Linked DNA regions of Marichromatium purpuratum 984. The protein of the gene in region 1 interacts with the protein of each later gene in a pairwise test. Links are inferred from orthologs where the notes say so. Each region holds a gene or a part of one and is shown on either strand. Other genes may lie near its edges. The genes, in order: ligA and leuS.

Region 1 (3,346 bases):
CATAGACCGGACGCTCGCCACCGCGCCCGTCGCGCTCGGCGAGCAGACGCTCGCGCTCGGCGATCATGCCGAGACACTGGCGGACCTCGTCGATGGTGGAGGCCGAGAGAGGATGGCGCATCCCCTGCGGCGGGGTGAGATCACGCACGATCGCGGTCAGCGTCTTGCGCATGGTGATCAGGATCTGCTGCTCGGGGGACAGTTCGCTCATGATCGATCCCTGCGGTGAGGGCGGCATGCCGCCGTGAAACCCCGCGGGCGAGACCGCCAGCCCGCGCCCCAATCTTGCATCAGCCGCCGCCGCCGGGCAATGGGGGAAGGGGCGACAGTCGCCAGCTACCAGCGATCAGCCCCCAGCCGACAGTGGGCGTGCACACCGGCGTCAGCGGCGACAGACGAGCCCGCCCACCAACTGGTGACTGGCGGGCAGAGCCTCCCCTGCTCGTCTCGATCGTCTTTACCGCTGTCGTCGAGTACCAGCTTCCACATAAAAAGTGGCCGCTAAAGCGCTTTTAAAACGCGTTCTTTGCACCCTTTGAGTCTTAGCGGTTCAATTTGCTGGCGGCTGGCGGCTGGCGGCTGGCGGCTGGCGGCTGGCGGCTGGCGACTGACGGCTGGCGGCCCTACCCAGCGCCGCCGATCAGCGCCTCGAGGCCGGCCTCGTCGATCACCTCGACACCGAGGTCGCGGGCGCGGGCGAGCTTGGAGCCGGCGGCCTCGCCGGCGAGCAGATAGTCGGTCTTGCCCGAGAGGCTGCTGCTCACCCGCGCGCCCAGCGACTCGACCCACGCCTTGATCTCGGGCCGGGGGCGGCTCAGGGTGCCGGTGATGACCAGGGTCAGACCGGCGAGCGGTCGGGCTGCGGGCTCGACCGGGGCGTCATCGGCCTCCGCTGCGCCCTGCTCCGGCCAGTGCACGCCGACCTCGCGCAAGGCCGCGATCGCCTCGCGATTGTGTGGCTGGGCGAAGAAGGCGACGATGTGCGCCGCGACCACCGGGCCGATGCCCTCGATCAGGCTCCGGGTCTCGGCGCGCAAGTCTTCGGCGTCGGCCGCGCGCAGCGCCTCGAGGGTGCCGAAGTGCTCGACCAGCGCCTCGGCGCGCGGCTGGGTCAGACCACGTACGCCGAGCCCGAGCAGCCAATCGACCGGCGTCACCCCCGAGGTTGGATCGGCAGCATCGGCCAGGGCTGCGGCCAGGGCTGCGGCGGTCACCGGACCGATCCCGCGCACCCCGCGCCGCTGCACGAAATCGCCCTCGCGCGCCGCCATCAGCGCGTCCAGCGAGCCGAAGCCGCGCGCCAGCGCGCGCGCCGTGCTCTCGCCGACCTCGCGGATGCCGAGTGCATAGACGAAGCGGGCGAGATCGGTCGAGCGGGCGCGATCGAGCGCGGCGATCAGGTTCGCCGCCGACTTCTCGCCCATGCGTTCGAGTCCGGCGAGCTGCGCCTGATCGAGCCGGAACAGATCGGCCGGTCCGTGCACCAGCTCGCGCTCGACGAGCTGATCGATCAGCTTGTCGCCCAGCCCCTCGATGTCGAGCGCGCGACGCGAGGCGAAGTGCTTGAGCGCCTCCTTGCGCTGCGCCGGGCAATAGAGCCCGCCGGAGCAGCGCGCCACCGCCTCGCCCTCGGGACGGACGACATCGGCACCGCACACCGGACAGTGCGCGGGCAGCGCCACCGCCTTGGCGTCGGCGGGACGGCGCTCGACCAGCACCCGCACCACCTCGGGGATGACATCCCCGGCACGCCGCACATAGACGGTGTCGCCGATACGCACGTCCTTGCGCACCACCTCGTCCATGTTGTGCAGGGTCGCGTTGGCAACCGTGACGCCGCCGACCTGGACCGGGGCGAGCCGCGCCACCGGGGTGACGGCGCCGGTGCGCCCGACCTGGAACTCGACCGCCTCGACCCGGGTGAGCGCCTCTTGGGCCGGGTACTTGAAGGCGATCGCCCAGCGCGGCGCGCGGGCGACGAAGCCGAGGGCCTGCTGGTCGGCCAGCGCGTCGACCTTGAACACCACCCCGTCGATGTCATAGGGCAGCTGTTCGCGCTGCGCGCCGATGCGACGCTGATAGGCATCGCAGCCGTCCAGCCCGCTCACCCGTTCGAGCTGCGGCGAGAGCGGCAGTCCCCAGTCGCGCAACGCCTGCAGCATCTGGAACTGGGTCGCGCACGCCGGCCCGCCCTCGACCGCGCCGAAGCCGTAGCAGACGAAGGCCAGCGGTCGGGTCGCGGTGACCGCGGGGTCGAGCTGACGGAGGCTGCCGGCGGCGGCGTTGCGTGGGTTGGCGAAGGTGCGCTGGCCGCTCTCGCGCATCCGCGCGTTGAGCCGGGCGAAGCCCTCGGTCGGCAGCACGATCTCGCCGCGTACCTCGAGCAGGCGCGGCCAGTCGGCACCGCGCAGCCGCAGCGGCACGCTGCGCACGGTCCGCACCTGGGCGGTGACGTCCTCGCCCCGACGGCCGTCGCCGCGGGTGGCGGCACGGGTCAGCACCCCATCCTCATAGGTGAGATTGATCGCCAGTCCGTCGAGCTTGGGCTCGGCGACGAAGTCGACCGCCTCGCGCCCCAGCGCCTTGCCCACGCGCGCGGTGAAGGCGGCCAGCTCCTCGGCGCTCTTGGCGTTGTCGAGCGAGAGCATCGGCAGCCGGTGCTCGACCTCGGCGAAGGCCGCCAGCGGCTCGGCGCCGACACGCTGGGTCGGCGAGTCGGGGCCGACCAGCTCGGGGTATTCGGCCTCGAGCGCCAGCAGCTCGCGCAACAGACGATCGTAGGCATCGTCCGGGATCTCTGGATCGTCGAGCACGTAATAGCGATAGTTGTGATGGAGCAGTTCGGCGCGCAGCGCCTCGGCGCGGGCGCGCGCCGAATCGGGCGGGTTCAATTCAGGGTCACTCCGGCCCACAGGCGCTCGTTCTCACGCACTGCGCGGCGCATCTCTTCTTCTTTCTTGATCGACAACGGCTTGCGGTGATCGTCATGAACCTCGCCGTCGAGCATGGTGGCGAGCTTGCGGGCGGTGGCGATCATCTCGTCGAACACCGCCATGTCCTCCGGCTCGCCCTCGAGTTGGGCGAACAGCAACAGCCCGGGGGTGGAGAAGGTCTCCATCTCGTCGAAGGGGAAGATACCGGGCTTGACCATGTTGGCCATGCTGAAGGCGTAACGCGGCTCGCCGTCGAGGGTATCGGTGTAGTGGAAGATCTCCATCTCGCCGGGGTGCAGGCCACAGGTCTCGGCCACGTCCATCAGCGCCTCGCCGGCGAACGGCCGTTCGTCCGGAGCGACCACGCTCACCTGCAACAACAAGGGCGCAGGCGGCTCGAGCGCCTGCTGGTG
Region 2 (3,439 bases), 300 kb from region 1 along the record:
CGAAGTCCTCGAAGATCAAGTCCTGCTCGAGCCGCTTGCCGAGGACTTCGACGTCGGGGTTGTCGAAGGTGCGCACCAGATCCAGACCCTGCGGCGCGACCAGCTGCACCCCAGCCTCGCCGAGGGCGTCGAACTGCACCATGTAGTGCAGCTCGTAGGCCAGGGTCTTGCCGTTGATATCGACCGCGGCGACCCGCGAGGAGCTGGTCTCGGCGAGGATGCGCAACACCATCCGCGCCTCGGTGGCGTTGCGGGTCACCTCGACGTCGCTGCCCGCGAGCAGATCGAGCAGGGCGCGCCGCACCGGCGAGCCGGCATCGGCCTGGATATAGAGCGGGTTGAGCGTCGGCGGGATCTCGACGCTGCCGCGCAGCTGGAAGCCACAGCCGGCGAGCGCCAGCAGCACCGCCGTCAGCAGCACCATCCACGGACCCCGGCCACCGGGCATCGATCGGCTCATTCGTTGCTCACTCCGTCTCTCGCGTCTCGCGACACCCCTCGCCGGGAGCGGCCCCGAGGAGGGGCGCACCTCAGGCGACGATGTTGACCAGCTTCTTCGGTACCACGATCACCTTGCGCACGGTCTTGTCGCCGATGAACTTGCGTGCGTGCTCGTCGGCCAGCGCGGCGGCCTCGATCGCCACCTTGTCGGCGTCGGCCGCGACCTTGATCTTGGCGCGCACCTTGCCGTTGACCTGCACCACGTATTCGATGCAGTCCTGCACCAGCGCCGACTCGTCGACCTCGGGCCAGGGCGCGGCGAGGATGTCGTCGCCGAAGCCGAGGTCGCGCCACAGATGGTGGGTGACGTGCGGCGCGATCGGGCCGAGCAGCCGCAGCACGATGCTCACGCCCTCGCGCAGCACCTGCGCGCGCGCCGCCGACTCCAGCCGATAGAGGGTGTTGACCATGCTCATGCAGCCCGACACCACGGTGTTGAACTGGTTGCGCTGATAGTCGAACAGGGCCTTCTTGAGTGCGCCGTGGATCTCCAGACGCGCGGCCTTGGCCGCCTCGTCGAGGTCGGCCGGCGCGGCACCGGCGCGGATCGTCTCGGCCTCAGCGGCGGCCAACGCCCACAGCCGCTTGATGAAGCGGAAGGCACCCTCGACACCCTCGTCGTTCCACTCCAGCGACTGGTCCGGCGGCGAGGTGAACATGGTGTAGAGCCGCACCGTGTCGGCGCCGTAGCGCTCGGTGAGCGTCTGCGGATCGACACCGTTGTTCTTCGATTTCGACATCTTCTCGATGCCGCCGTAGGTCACCGGCTCGCCGTCGGCCTCGAGCACCGCCGAGACCACCCGCCCCTTGTCGTCGCGCACCGGCACGACCTCGGCGGGATTGAACCACTGCTTGCGCCCGTCGGCGTCCTCGCGATACCAGGTCTCGGCCACCACCATGCCCTGGGTGAGCAGCTTGGTGAAGGGCTCGTCGCAGTCGACCAGGCCCTCGTCGCGCATCAGCTTGTGGAAGAAACGGGCATAGAGCAGGTGCAGCACCGCGTGCTCGATGCCGCCGATGTACTGATCGACCGGCAGCCAGTACTTGGCGCGCTCGTCGAGCATGGCGGTGTCGCAGTCCGGCGAGCAGTAACGGGCGTAGTACCAGCTCGACTCGAAGAAGGTATCGAAGGTGTCGGTCTCGCGGGTCTCGCCGTTACCGAGCTCGGAGAACTCGGGCATGCGCTTGAGCGGCGAGCCGGAGCCGTCGACCACCACGTCCTCGGGCAGACGCACCGGCAGCTCGGTCTCGGGACGCGCCTCGCCGTCGGCGGTATTGACCACCGGCAGCGGACAGCCCCAGTAGCGCTGGCGCGACACGCCCCAGTCGCGCAGGCGGAAGTTGACGGTGCGCTCGCCCTTGCCCTGCTCGCCGAGCCAGGTGGCGATGGCGTCGAAGGCCTGCTCGGAGGTCAGACCGTCGAACTCGCCGGAGTTGAACAGCACGCCCTTGTCGGTGAGGGCCGCGGCGCTGATGTCGCAGCTCTCGGCATCGGCCGGGCGGATCACCGCGCGCTTGGCGATGCCGTAGCGCTCGGCGAACTCCCAGTCGCGCTGGTCGTGCGCGGGGACGGCCATCACCGCGCCGGTGCCGTAGCCGATGAGCACGAAGTTGGCGGCATAGATCGGCACCGGCTCGCCGGTGATCGGGTGGATGGCGTCGATGCCGAGGGGATGACCCTTCTTCTCCATGGTCTCGATCTCGGCCTCGGAGATCCCGCCCTGGCGACATTCCTCGATGAAGGCGGCGAGCGCCGGATCGGTCTCGGCGGCGCGACGCGCCAGCGGGTGCTCGGCGGCGACGGCGACATAGGTCACGCCCATCACGGTGTCCGGGCGGGTGGTGTAGATGCCCAGCGTCTCGTCGCTGTCGGCCACGCCGAAGGTCATGTGCACGCCCTCGGAACGGCCGATCCAGTTGCGCTGCATGGTGCGCACCCGCTCCGGCCAGCCGTCGAGACCGTCGAGCGCGGTGAGCAGCTCCTCGGCGTAGTCGGTGATGCGCACGCACCACTGGGTGATCTCGCGCTTCTCGATCGGCGCACCGGAGCGCCAGCCGCGCCCGTCGATCACCTGCTCGTTGGCGAGCACGGTCTGGTCGATCGGGTCCCAGTTGACCATCGCCTTGGCACGATAGGCCAGGCCCTTGTCGATCAGCCGGGTGAACAGCCACTGCTCCCAGCGATAGTAGTCGGGGTCGCAGGTGGCCAGCTCACGATCCCAGTCGTAGCCGAAGCCGAGCTTCTTGAGCTGGTCCTTCATGTAGGCGATGTTCGAGCGCGTCCACTGCGACGGCGGAATGCCGTGGGTGATCGCGGCGTTCTCCGCCGGCAGGCCGAAGGCGTCCCAGCCCATCGGCTGGAGCACGTTCTTGCCGAGCATGCGCTGGTAGCGTGCGATCACGTCGCCGATGGTGTAGTTGCGCACGTGCCCCATGTGCAGCCGCCCCGAGGGATAGGGGAACATCGACAGGCAGTAGAACTTCTCGCGCGAGCTGTCCTCGACGGCCTTGAAGGACTGGTGCTCTTCCCAATAGCGTTGGGCCGCGGCCTCGACGGCGCACGGATCGTAATCGGTCTGCATGGGTCTTCGGTCTTGTGACAACTGGGGTTGGAATGATGACGAAAGCATAACCCAGCTCGATGATGCACGGCGACCGGGGGGGAGGCAGCCGTCGGTGGCCGGCGATCGAGAGATTGAACCGCAAAGACCCAAAGGACGCGAAGAGAGCGACAGCCTTCAGCGAACAGCCTCCAGTATCGGTGTGCGGTCAACCGCGACGCGACGAGACAAGCCAGCCCCCTCACTGGAGGCTGGCAGCTGGAAGCCTTTCTTCATCTTCGCGCTCTTAGCGCCTTTGCGGTTCAAGCCCCCGGTGTCTTTGCGGTTCAAAATCCTAGCCGCCGAGTCCCGCTAGCGCCCTTTTGCTATGCTGGAGT

Evidence for each region.
Region 2: the proteins of ligA (region 1) and leuS interact in binary tests that used the Escherichia coli proteins (3 or more experiments, as listed by UniProt). The link is inferred for Marichromatium purpuratum 984 from one-to-one orthologs.

Annotation. Positions count from the first base shown.
Region 1 is NZ_CP007031.1:488,218-491,563, reverse strand. What follows is about bases 258-3,291. They hold ligA (NAD-dependent DNA ligase LigA), read right to left. Parts: upstream 2,892-3,291; coding sequence 624-2,891; downstream 258-623. Other genes in these bases: MARPU_RS02235 (cell division protein ZipA), read right to left, coding at 2,888-3,291. In the rest of the region: MARPU_RS02245 (hypothetical protein), read right to left, coding at 1-211; more of MARPU_RS02235, read right to left, coding at 3,292-3,346. UniProt on the Escherichia coli protein: DNA ligase that catalyzes the formation of phosphodiester linkages between 5'-phosphoryl and 3'-hydroxyl groups in double-stranded DNA using NAD as a coenzyme and as the energy source for the reaction.
Region 2 is NZ_CP007031.1:192,553-195,991, reverse strand. What follows is about bases 308-3,434. They hold leuS (leucine--tRNA ligase), read right to left. Parts: upstream 3,084-3,434; coding sequence 531-3,083; downstream 308-530. Other genes in these bases: MARPU_RS00890 (LPS-assembly lipoprotein LptE), read right to left, coding at 308-460. Also shown: more of MARPU_RS00890, read right to left, coding at 1-307.